DNA from 2 places in the Psychrosphaera sp. 1_MG-2023 genome. Region 2 is predicted to be linked to the other one. Evidence: predicted binding sites of a transcription regulator. Region 2 holds the regulator's gene; the other holds the start of a gene.

Region 1 (6,691 bases), on a different contig from region 2:
TTGCACATCTTATTTACGTCCGATCAATGGAACAACGTGAAACAACTTTTGTCTAGTGGCGACAAAGTGGTATTTACTCAGGACGCTGTGTATAGGTTGCCTACGATAAAACCCATAGATAACATCAGCTTTTTCGCTCGAGAACTTGACTGTAGCGCCCGACATATAAGGGAAAATGAACACTTTGAAATGATTAACGACCTGCAGTGGGTCGAGTTTTGTGAAAGCGCAAATAATATATTAAGTTGGTAAATAAGCACCATGATCGAATTTAACGGCACTTCTTATGAAACAGATAAACATGAATACCTGCTCAATTTAGACGATTGGAGTATAGAACTAGCCACTCATATCGCAGAATTAGAAAACATCACAATGACAGATAATCACTGGGAAGTGGTTAATTTTGTCCGAAATTTTTATATCGAATTTAAAACCAGCCCGGCTATACGTCTATTAGTCAAAGCGATGGCAAAAGAACTCGGGGCAGATAAAGGTAACAGTATTTATCTTTATCGATTGTTCCCAAAAGGGCCTGCAAAACAAGCGACTCGAATTGCAGGGCTACCAAAACCAGCTAAATGTATTTAGGAAAAACCGTGACCACATCAATGTTTATAACTTGCTCCACCTGTTTTGCTAAAAATCGCGTACCTGAAGATAAGATTGAAGCGGATGGCATTTGCGGCAAATGTAAAAACAAATTACTTTTGGGCGCACCAATTGAACTGACAGACGCCAACGTCTTTAAATTTATCCAGAACAATGACCTACCTGTCGTAATCGACTTTTGGGCTGACTGGTGCGGTCCCTGTAAGTCTTTTGCGCCACACTTTCAGCAAGCCGCCATGGCCTTTAAACACACCTATCGCTTTGGCAAATTAAATACTCAAAACGCTCAATCGAGCGCAGGCATGTTTAATATTCGTAGTATTCCAACCTTAATCGTATTTAAGCAAGGAAAAGAAGTTGATAGAGTCTCTGGGGCATTGCCACCACAAGACTTAACGCGTTGGTTGCAGTCGCATATCGGATAGTTTTTGGCGTATATAATTGGGTTAAAAACAAAAAAGGTTAGCAAAATTGCTAACCTTTTTTAATACTTCAGAGTAATCCAATACCTATTTTGGCACTGGGAAGCCTCTGTCACGCATTAGTGCTTCAACTTTAGCATCACGTCCTCTAAACAAACGATACGCCTCTGCAGGGTCAATAGCGTTGCGTACAGAGAACAAATGGTCGACCAACTTCTTCGCCATACCTTTGTCGTAATAACCACCTGGTGAGCCTTCAAATGCTTCAGCTGCGTCAGACGTTAATACTTCTGCCCACATATAACCGTAGTAACCAGCAGAATAACCTTCACCTGAGAAAATATGCCCAAAATGTGGCGTTCTATGACGCATAACTAATTCAGACGGCATACCCATTTCAGCGAGTGTTTCACGTTCAAATTTATCTGCATCTAAACCCGCCGGGTCCATGCTGTGTAATTTAAGATCAATTATTGCAGACGCAAGATACTCCGTGGTTTTAAACCCTTCGTTAAATGTTGCTGCTTTTTTGATTTTAGCCACTAGATCAGCAGGAATTGGCTTACCTGTTTTTTGATGCGTTAGGTAGTTATCAATAACCGGATCCGTTGTTAACCAACGTTCTAGCAATTGCGACTGGAATTCAGTGTAGTCACGAACACCACCATTTTGCGATGGGTATTCAACTTGAGACGACAGTGAATGCAAAGCATGACCAAACTCGTGGAATAAGGTTTCTGCATCAGACCAAGAAATAAGTGTTGGTTTGCCCGCCTCACCCTTGATGAAGTTAGAGTTATTTGACGCCAATACATTGGTTTTACCCTGGAAAGTTGTAAAGCTGCGGTATGAGGTTGCCCATGCACCAGAGCGTTTGCCTTTACGAGCGTATGGGTCTAGATACCAGACACCGACATGTTCGCCAGTAGATAGCTTAGTGACTTCCCATACTTTTACATCTTCATGGAAGACAGGAACAGAGCCCTCTTTGACCGCGTCAAATTTAAAGTCAAACAACTTACCAGCAACATAGAACATCGCTTCACGTAAGTTATCAAGTTGTAGGTATTGTTTCACTTCATCTGAATCTAGGTCGTATTTAGCTTTACGCACTTTTTCGGCGTAAAAACGGTAGTCCCATGGTTCAATTTTGATATTTGCTTTTTCAGCATCTGCTACGGCTTGCATATCCGCAACTTCTTCTTTTACGCGAGCGATCGCGGCAGGCCAAACAGCATTCATGAGATTAAATGCGTTTTCAGGATTTTTCGCCATACGGTCTTCAAGACGCCATTCAGCGTAATTTTTATAACCGAGTAATTGAACACGCTCATGGCGTAACTTTAGGATTTCAGCGATATTTTTATTGTTATCAAATTCATCACCGTTATCGCCACGACTATAGTATTTGTTCCATACTTCTTTACGTAACTCACGCTCGTCTGAATACGTTAAAAACGGGTCCATCGAAGAACGCGTGTTGGTAATTGCGTATTGACCTTCTTTACCCAGCGCTGCTGCAGCAGATGCAGCCGCTGTGATTACCGACTGCGGTAACCCACCAAGTTGTGACTCATTTAAATAGGTAACATAGTTTTCTTCGTCGGCTAATACGTTATTACCAAAGTTAGTGTGTAGCTCTGCCAAAGCTAGGTTAATAGCAGCAAAACGTTCTTTATCTTCAGCAGATAATTTAGCGCCACTGCGGACTAAACCTTTGTAGCTGTTTTCAACTAAACGTTGTTGATCTTTACGTAACGTCTTCATTTCTTTGCTTTCGTAAACGGCTTTGATCCGAGCAAATAATGTTTCGTTCTGGCTAATCTGAGAATAATGCTTAGAAATTAATGGTGATAACTCTTTACCCACTTCGCGTACTTCCGGTGACGACATGTTTGAACGCCAAATTCCGTAGTATGTCCATACGCGATCTAAATCTTCACCAACGGCTTCTAATGCAACGATAGTATTTTCGAAAGTAGCCGGCGCTTTATTATTCGCAATTGCTTCAACTTCAGCTAAATGCGATTTCATTGCGATTTTAAAAGCCGGTATCAAATCGTCAAGTTTTACAGTGTCAAACGCTGGTACACCTTCAAATGGACCTGTCCATGGTTTCAAAATAGTGTTTGTGGTATTTTGCGCTGCAGATACCTCAGCAACAGGTGATTTAACATCACTGCCGCCACAAGCTGTTAAGCCACCAAGCAGAGCGACCGCAACTGCAAGTTTTATCGATTTTTTCATTAGATTAACCTTTTGTTATTGTTACAAACATATAATCAGAGGCAACACCTACCTGCAAGGGTTTGCGTGTTCAACGACCTATTTTACAAGCTGAACTTTGTAAAGATTTTTATCCTTTCGTAAAAACGTTCAAGTTTTATGGCCAAACTGAGTAAAACAACGCCTTATCCCAATTCTAAGCCTTAACAAGCCTATCGATATATTCATTAGGCATTGGACAATAAGCCCATTTTATTTGAGTACCATATTTATCGGATTTGTCTCCTGAGTCGCTCTGCTTACCTTCTTAATGTGGTCGAAATTCAACAAAATTAACGCACTTTTTGTTGTGTTTAATTCTGGCCGATTGACTTATTAATTGTGAGCAATGGCACAAAATAGTGCCTGTTATCAACTTGTCTCCTCGCTTTACGTGCTTTTTGTTAATAAACAAATGTCGTTTTATCATCAAATTATTTATTTTTTAAATCAAACCAGCCCCTCTAAATAGGTGCATTGAAAGCAACATTAGATACGTATAGACGTCTAGATGTAAAAAAGTATTAGGTGTTAGCACTGTTTTTGGATTAAAATTACGTAACTTTGGCTAATAATCAAAATAGCTAAACACACTAATTTTCAAAATAAGTTTTCATCTGAGAGAAATTATTCATGGCAAAACATTTATTTACATCAGAATCTGTTTCTGAAGGACACCCGGATAAAATCGCGGATCAAATATCTGACGCTGTACTTGACGCAATATTAGCGCAAGATCCTAAAGCTCGAGTTGCCTGCGAAACATACGTTAAAACCGGTATGGTCATGGTTGGTGGTGAAGTAACTACTAGCGCTTGGGTTGATATCGAAGAATTAACTCGCAATACCGTAAAAGAAATTGGTTATGTGCATTCAGATATGGGTTTTGATGCAGATTCATGTGCCATTTTAAATACCATCGGCAAACAATCGCCAGACATTAACCAAGGTGTTGATAGAGCAGACCCTAGTGAACAAGGTGCCGGCGACCAAGGCTTAATGTTTGGTTATGCATGTAATGAAACTGAAGTTTTAATGCCTGCGCCAATTGAATATTCTCATCGTTTAGTTAAACGTCAAGCGCAAGTGCGTAAAGACGGGACACTACCGTGGTTGCGTCCAGACGCTAAATCACAAGTTACCTTTGCCTACGAAAATGGCAAGCCAGTTGGGATCGACGCCGTTGTTTTATCGACTCAACATTGTGACTCTATTACCCAATCAGATCTTGTTGAAGCGGTTATGGAAACTATCATAAAGCCAACATTACCGGCTCAATGGTTAACGAAAGAAACTAAATTTTTCATTAATCCAACAGGTCGTTTTGTCATCGGTGGACCAATGGGTGATTGTGGTTTAACAGGTCGTAAGATCATCGTTGATACCTATGGCGGCATGGCTCGTCACGGTGGTGGTGCATTCTCTGGTAAAGATCCATCAAAAGTTGACCGTTCGGCTGCTTATGCGGCTCGTTATGTTGCCAAGAATTTAGTTGCTGCTGGTTTAGCTGACAAAGCCGAACTTCAAGTTTCCTATGCAATTGGTGTTGCTGAGCCAACGTCAATCAGTATTGAAACATTTGGCACGGGTAAATTTGAAGAAGATAGAATTATCCAACTTGTTCGTGAACACTTTGATTTACGTCCATACGGTTTGATTCAAATGCTTGACTTAGAACGTCCAATATATAAAGCGACCGCAGCCTATGGGCACTTCGGTCGTGAAGAATTCCCTTGGGAAAAAACCGACAAAGTTGAAGCGCTTAAAGCGTCTGTTGGTTGGTAAAAAAGCAAAATTAAAAAAGCCCCAGATAACCGTCTAATAAATGGTCACTGGGGCTTTTTTATTGCTACCGTTTTATCCAATGCTCACTATCGCAATAAGTGCCTTTTTGCAATAGTGAGCTGTTATCATAACTCAGCAAGTCGCTTAACGACCGTCACCGTCCCAGCGAAACATAAGCGCGCCAATTGTCAGAAAAACAAATGTCATCACCGCTAATGGAATAGTGTGCGTGGACAATGCAACAAAGTCAGCGCCTTCTATCATCACGGCTCGAGCCCCTTCCACCAGATGAGTTAATGGCAAAAAGTAGGATATTTGTCTAATAAACTCAGGGCTCCCCTCCAATGAAAACCAAACACCGGATAAGATCATCATTGGCCAGGTGACCAAATTTAGCAACCCACCGGTTAATTCTTCACTGCGACTGCGAGAAGACAACAACAGACCTAATGAAATTAACGACATCGCCCCTAAAACAGCGACAAGTAATAAGTTCCAAAACGAGCCCAACATATAGAAATCGAATATAAAATCACATCCGGCAAATACTGAACCCGAAATAGCAATGACTATCCATAGACGCGAGGTGATCTGCGCCGCTAAAAACTCGATGGCTTTAACTGGCGTGGCATTAAGTCGTTTTAACACCATATTTTTACGGTAACGTACGATGACATAACCTACACCAAATAAACAACTGAACATCATGTTCATGCCCAAAATTCCTGGTAATACCCAATCGACATAACGAATGGCTCGGCCATCAATAAACGACGACTGCCAACGCTCGTCAATAGCACCTGACAGCATCTTTTGAACGATATAGCTGTTTGCTGAAGATTCGTTTTGCCAAATCTTTTTATTCGTGTGGTCTATCACTAAATCAAGTTGATGACGCTCCAATTTGGTCATCGCAGCGTCAATGTCTTGATAGTCGACAAAATTGATAAAACGCACATCGCTAAAGGCACTAAAGTTATCGGGCTTATCTATCACACCAACTTTGTAAACGTCTTTATCATTGTCGGAGAAAACCACCGCAAAACCCGCCAACAACAAAACCGGAAATATAATGCTCCAACTAAGTGACGATTTGTCTCTGAAAAATTCTAAATTGCGGGCTTTTAAAATGGCCCAAAAGCGCTTTAATGCCAACATGTTATTCTCCCGCCTTTACGTCAATAGTAGGTCCAGTAAGCGCATGACCTGTAAGTTTAATAAATAGATCATCTAAGTTTGCGGATTTAACTTGCAAGCCATCAAGGGAAATTCCCTGCGACAGCAATTCCGTTATGGTTTTTTCAACATTAATGGCATCAATATCATAAAAACCATCACCGTAAGGGCGAGTCCCACTTGGTAAGGTGTGCCCTTCTAAATTTGGTTTTGGTAAGCGGATAATCGCCCCTGAAAAATGCTGTTGTAGTAGATTATCTGGGCTGTTATGGGCAATGATTTCACCACGGTCCATAATCGCAATTTCGTCACATAAATACTGAGCTTCATCCATATAATGCGTTGTGATGATAATGGTTTTACCCGAGTTTTTAATCTCAGTAAGCAGATCCCAGAAGTTACGCCTAGCGTGGGGATCAAGCCCTGTTGTG
Region 2 (6,691 bases):
TAGTTGGTACTCCTGGCCGTGTTATGGACCATATGCGTCGTGAAACATTAGACTTGTCTAACCTGAAAATGGTCATTTTGGACGAAGCTGATGAAATGTTGCGTATGGGTTTCATCGACGATGTTGAATGGATCATGGAGCATGTTCCTAAACAAGCACAAATTGCTTTGTTCTCAGCAACGATGCCAGCACAGATCTTAAAAGTAACTAAAAACTACTTAAAAAATCCTAAAGAAGTGCGCATTAAGCCTAAAACGGCGAGCCACTCAAACATTACGCAGCAATATTGGATTGTTAATAACAACCAAAAGCTTGACGTATTGACTCGTATTTTAGAATTGATCCAATTCGACGGTATGATCATCTTTGTTAAAACACGTATTAGCACCAGCGAACTTGCGGATAAATTGTCGGCAAGAGGTTATGCGGCAGCGGCACTTAATGGTGATATGAACCAGTCGCATCGTGAACAATGTATCGAATCTTTAAAATCAGGTCGCTTAGATATCATCATCGCAACAGACGTTGCTGCTCGTGGTATCGACGTTGAACGTGTTAGTCACGTTATTAACTACGATTTACCATATGATGTTGAGTCTTATGTTCACCGTGTTGGCCGCACGGGTCGTGCGGGACGTAAAGGTAATGCAATCTTGTTTGCAGCGCCACGTGAACGTCGTTTATTGAAAACGATTGAACGCGAAACCAAGCAAACGATTTTACCTTATGAAGCGCCTTCAAATGAAGAAGTGACCCAATTACGTGTTTCTTCGTTTAAAGAAAAGATCTCAGATGCATTGGGTTCTCAAGAATTAGAATTCTTCCAAAAATTAGCGATTGAGTATGCTGAAGAGCATCAAATGGATGTTGCTGAAGTTGCAGGTGCGTTAACGTACTTAGCGCAACAAGAAGCGCCTCTACAGGTTACTGGTAAAGGTATGCCTGGTCACAACAACGGCGATGATCGTGGTGACAGAGGTCCTCGTGACCGTAACGATCGTGGTCCTCGTGATCGCAATGACCGTGGTGACAGAGGCGGCCGTGATGGCGGACGTGGACGTGATCCAGGTATGAAGATGCAAGCTTACCGTATCGAAGTTGGTCGTGAGCATGGCGTATCACCAAAAGATATCGTTGGTGCAATTGCAAACGAAGCGAACATTAGCTCTCGTTTCATCGGCAACATCAAACTTGCTCCTAACTTTTCAATTGTTGAGTTACCAGCAGAAATGCCAGCTGACGTACAACAGAAGTTGAAGCAAACTAAGATCCGTAATCAAACGATTGACCTTAAAGTTGACCCTCGTGGTGGTGAAGGTGTTGGTCGTCGTGAAGGCGGTGGCGGTCGTGACGGCGGACGCGGTAGAGATGACCGTGGCGGACGTGGTCGTGGTCGTGACGGCGGACGCAGTGGCGGTGGTGAAGGCCATCGTGGACGTCGTTCAGAAAAATAATTTAACCATCTAGGTTAATCTAAGGGCAACGTATCGTTGCCCTTTTTTATATAAACAATTTACAAACGTAATTTAGGTATACACCTTTTGTTGGTATATTACGTTTTCAAGAAATTTAATAGGGTATTAACATGCGTCCAAGCGGCAGAACAACTTCTCAAATTCGACCAGTCACCATCACACGTAACTTTACAGCACACGCTGAAGGTTCAGTTTTAATTGAGATTGGCGATACAAAAGTATTATGTAATGCGACCGTTGAAGTGGGCGTACCGCGTTTTATGAAAGGTAAAGGTAAAGGTTGGGTAACGGCGGAATACGGTATGTTACCGCGTTCGACTCATACTCGTAACAACCGTGAAGCTGCGCGTGGCAAACAGTCTGGCCGTACAATGGAAATTCAACGTCTCATCGCTCGTTCACTTCGTGCCGCTGTCGATTTAACGGCGCTAGGCGAAAATACCATTACCGTTGATTGCGATGTTATCCAAGCTGATGGCGGAACACGTACTGCGTCAATTACAGGTGCTTGTGTGGCGTTAGTTGATGCAATTAACTATATGCGTAAAGAAAACATCATTAAAACGAATCCGCTTAAACACCTTATTGCGGCTATCTCAGTTGGTGTTTATAAAGGCACGCCAATTGCCGATTTAGAATACCTTGAAGATTCTGAGGCTGATACTGACATGAATGTGATAATGACCGAAGACGGTCGTTTAATCGAAGTACAAGGCACGGCAGAAGAAGAACCATTTACGTTTGACGAAATGCAAGAAATGTTAGCTTTAGCTAAAAATGCGATTGGCGAACTTATCGATGAACAGAAAAAAGCGATTGCTTAAGTAATACTAGGTGACCACATGAAAGATTATCAAATTGAATTTATTGAATTTGCACTAGAAAAACAAGTTTTAAAGTTTGGCGAATTCACCTTAAAATCTGGCCGTACGAGTCCGTATTTCTTTAATGCAGGTTTGTTTAATACCGGTCGTGATCTCGCGCGTTTAGGTCGTTTTTATGCAGCTGCATTGGTCGACTCTGGCATCAAGTTTGACGTATTGTTTGGCCCTGCTTATAAAGGCATTCCAATTGCGACTACAACGGCGGTTGCGTTGGCTGATCATCACGATATTGACACGCCATACTGCTTTAATCGTAAAGAGAAAAAGACCCACGGTGAAGGCGGAAGTTTAGTTGGATCTGAGCTTAAAGGTGACATCATGTTAGTGGATGATGTGATCACAGCGGGCACGGCGATTCGTGAATCGATGGAGATCATTCAGCAACATGGTGCTAATTTATCTGGGGTGTTAATTGCTTTAGATCGCCAGGAAAAAGGCAAAGGCGAATTGTCTGCGATTCAAGAAGTTGAACGCGATTTTGGTACAAAAGTCATATCAATCGTGACATTAGCAGACGTAATTACTTATTTGGCTAAGACGCCATCTTATGCTGACTATTTACCTTTAGTGGAAGCGTATCGTACAAACTACGGTATTTAAGACAAAGGTACTGTTGGGCAAAAGTCTTGTTTATCAGTCATTTTGCTAACAGGCGTATTCATATTAAAATCAAACGTTAATATAAATAGCAAAAACGAACGTTAATAAAAAAGCCATCGAATGCAAATTTGATGGCTTTTTTTATTTCGGTTGTATTTAGTCGAACTAACTAAAATAACTAATCTTCGATTTCAGGGATCGCTTTTCCCATCTCTATCAAAATATTGCGCACTTCTTCAGGTATTTGTTCAGGATTGTCTTTCGACAAATCACCGTCGGCCGGCAAAGGTTGGCCTGTAAACGCGTGTAGAAATGCTTCACATAACAATTCGCTATTAGTAGCGTGCCGCAAGTTATTCACTTGGCGTCGAGTTCGCTCGTCGGTTAATACTTTTAAAACGTTAAGCGGAATTGAGACGGTTATTTTTTTAACCTTTTCCGCTTTTTTTCCATGTTCTGCATAAGGATGAATGTATTCGCCATTCCACGTAGCCATAGTACACCTGCGATGTTCAGTAATTCTTTTTTAACATTTTTGCCACTTCGAACTCGTCTTTGGAAGTATTAGGACGTTATGGGCAAAATCGAAAGATATAAGTTAAAGACCCGGCAAATTGTATTGGATTAAATTAATTAGTCAAATTATCGATTTCTAAAAGTTTAGACGTCTAGACTGTTGACATAAAAATTAATCAGTTTATAGTCTAGTCATCTTGAATGGTTTAGCCATCTAAACGTATAAAAGTCTGGAATGAACATGAGTAACTTAGCAAATAAAGATTTCGCAGCAGCAACAATAGCCGTGCAAACCGGTTTAAACACAGATAAAAATCACCAATCAGTTGTTGCCCCAATTTATATGGCTAGTAACTACAAGTTTGAAGACTTAAACAATCGCCCGGCTTACGAATACAGCCGCAGTGGCAACCCTACCCGTGACTTGTTAGCAAATGCATTAACCGAACTTGAGTACGGTGTCGGGTCGGTGGTTACGTCATCTGGCATGGCGGCAATCAACTTAGTCTTAAATCTGTTGTCAAAAGATGATGTGATTGTTGCGCCACAGGATTGTTACGGCGGCACCTATCGTTTGTTCGACAGTTTTGCTCAGCGCGGTGTGTTCAAATTAGTCTGGCTTGACTATTATGCAGACGATATCGAACAACAAATTCAAAAAATTAAACCGAGTATTGTTTGGATTGAAACCCCAAGTAATCCGTTACTTCGTATTACTGACATTAAAAAATTATCAGCGACCGCTAAGTCGGTTGGCGCACGCACTGTTGTAGATAATACGTTTTTGTCGCCAATTGGTCAGACGCCGTTAAAACTTGGTGCCGACATTGTTGTGCATTCAAGCACAAAATATTTAAACGGTCATTCAGACGTTGTATCAGGCGCTGTAATTTGTGCGAGTGCTGACGATCATGAGCAATTAGCTTGGTGGGCAAATAATACAGGCGTTACCGGTTCTCCGTTCGACAGTTATTTAATATTGCGCGGGATCAGAACCTTGCCGTTAAGAATTAAGCAACACAGTAAAAATGCCCAGTCTATTGCTGAAGTGCTCGATGCGCACGAATTGGTAAAACACGTTAATTTCCCTGGATTACCTTCACATCCGGATCATGAACTAGCGAATCGTCAGCAAAATTACAATGCTGGAATGTTGAGTTTTGAATTAAACGGGGATATCAACACCGTTAATTCGTTTATCAAAAATTTGCAGCTCTTCACATTAGCGGAATCATTAGGTGGCACCGAGAGTTTGGTTTGTCATCCGTCAACAATGACACATGCGGCAATGGATGAAGAAGCCCAATTAACGGCTGGAATTACGACTCAACTTGTTCGTTTCTCGGTTGGGATAGAAGATAAAGCAGACTTGGTTGCTGACGTAATACAGGCTTTATCCGTTGCGAACATTGAAAAAAATACACCAAATGCGGCGGGACGTTCTGCTAAAGCTGGTTTAAAAAAAGTATTAGACGATGATTCGGTAGACTCAGCGGCTTGCCGACTCAGTCCTGCGCTCGCGGCATTGTGGTAGGGAGTAGATAATGTCAAATAACCTTACTGAAATTAATGTTGTTGTATTGGGGCGTGGTGTTGTTGGCTCGGTCTGGCTTGACGGTAGTGCTGAGCTTAGATCTCGTTTTAAAAATGTTGCTAACGTTAAAATTGTTGCTGTTGCTAATTCGACTCGCTATTTGTTAGATAAAAATGGTCTTGGTATTGAACAATTAAATCAATATGCTCAGTTATCTAAAGCTGCGGACTTACATCAGCTGATTGGTGCGTTGTCTGATTTAGAGTTACCAAACTTGGTTATTTTAGATCTCACAGCCAGCGATATTGTTGCAAATCGTTATTTAGAATTTGCTGAACGTAGCTGGAATGTTATTTCAGCTAACAAAATCCCTTTAACTAAATCAACAGAACGCCATAAATTGTTGATCAATACATTCAGAGCGAATGGGTGTTTTTGGGGTATTAATGCCACAGTAGGCGCGGCGTTACCTGTGCAGTCTAGCTTAAGTGACTTACTGCAAGCGGGTGATAAACTGCAGTCCATAACCGGTGTTTTTTCTGGTAGCTTGTCCTACTTATTAAGTTATTATGACGGTGAACAAAGTTTTACTGACTTAATCAAACAAGCAAAAGAAGTCGGTATGACCGAGCCTGACCCACGAGACGATTTATCTGGGACAGACGTTCAACGCAAATTATTAATTTTGGCGCGTATCGCAGGATATTCGTTAAACCTAGAAGACATTAGAGTATCGCCGTTATTACCCCAGTCTTTATTAGACGGTGACCTTAATGACTTTTGGAACAATGCTGAAGCGATTGACCAGTTTATGGCTGAGAAAAGCGCGGCAGCTAAAAAAGTCGGTCAGAAATTAGCTTATCAAGCAAAAGCCACTTTTAACGGCAATGTAGCCGAAGGCGAGGTGAGTTTAGTGTCGTTGCCACTTGATAATGCGCTTACCCAACTTACGCCAGCGGATAATGTTTTCACATTAACAACTGATTTTTACTTGAATAACCCGCTTGTTATTCGAGGCCCGGGCGCAGGTGCAATTGTCACCGCGACCGCTGTAAACATAGATTTGAATAAATATATCCTGCAGATTGCTGTCGCAGCATCTGGCACAGGAAATCCAAGAACAGAATTATATTAGGAGGCGTCATGGCTTTTCATCATGCGCAACAGCTAGAATCCATCAACAACAACTTGTTGGACATTAAAGGTAAGATCGACGTTTCATTTGAATTTTTCCCACCAAATTCAGCAGAAATGGAAACCACATTGTGGAATTCTATCGAGCGTTTAACTCCGCTTAATCCAAAGTTTGTATCAGTTACATACGGTGCAGGTTCAGGCACACGTGACCGTACTCACGATGTAATAAAACGCATTCAAAAAGAAACAAATCTTGCAACGGCTGCTCATTTAACGTGTATAGACGCAAATGAAGATGAGTTGAAAGCAATAGCTAAAGATTATTGGGATCACGGCGTTCGTCATATTGTGGCGTTACGTGGTGACTTGCCAGACAACTCTACTGTTCCGCATATGTACGCGACAGACTTAGTTAAGTTGTTGAAAAAAGAAAACGATTTTGAAATTTCAGTAGCCGCTTACCCAGAAGTGCATCCAGATGCACGCAATGCACAAGCAGATTTGATCAACTTAAAACGTAAAATAGACGCTGGGGCGACTCGAGC

Evidence for each region. The regulator MetJ, encoded in region 2, represses methionine synthesis genes. The targets are predictions, from matches to a motif close to TAGACGTCTAGACGTCTA.
Region 1: metK (methionine adenosyltransferase) is a predicted target of MetJ. The motif match lies at 3,800-3,817, and genes of this name have one in related genera.

Annotation. Positions count from the first base shown of each region.
Region 1 covers NZ_JAUORW010000014.1:119,431-126,121, reverse strand. The annotation lists gene Q4575_RS14365 (DsrH/TusB family sulfur metabolism protein) at 1-252, shown strand, start outside; gene Q4575_RS14360 (TusE/DsrC/DsvC family sulfur relay protein) at 262-591, shown strand; gene trxC (thioredoxin TrxC) at 600-1,037, shown strand; gene Q4575_RS14350 (M3 family metallopeptidase) at 1,122-3,281, opposite strand; gene metK (methionine adenosyltransferase) at 3,933-5,084, shown strand; gene Q4575_RS14340 (ABC transporter permease) at 5,229-6,242, opposite strand; gene Q4575_RS14335 (ABC transporter ATP-binding protein) at 6,244-6,691, opposite strand, start outside.
Region 2 covers NZ_JAUORW010000019.1:80,255-86,945, reverse strand. The annotation lists gene Q4575_RS16600 (DEAD/DEAH box helicase) at 1-1,454, shown strand, start outside; gene rph (ribonuclease PH) at 1,586-2,299, shown strand; gene pyrE (orotate phosphoribosyltransferase) at 2,318-2,959, shown strand; gene metJ (met regulon transcriptional regulator MetJ) at 3,138-3,455, opposite strand; gene metB (cystathionine gamma-synthase) at 3,717-5,009, shown strand; gene Q4575_RS16575 (aspartate kinase) at 5,020-6,144, shown strand; gene metF (methylenetetrahydrofolate reductase) at 6,153-6,691, shown strand, end outside.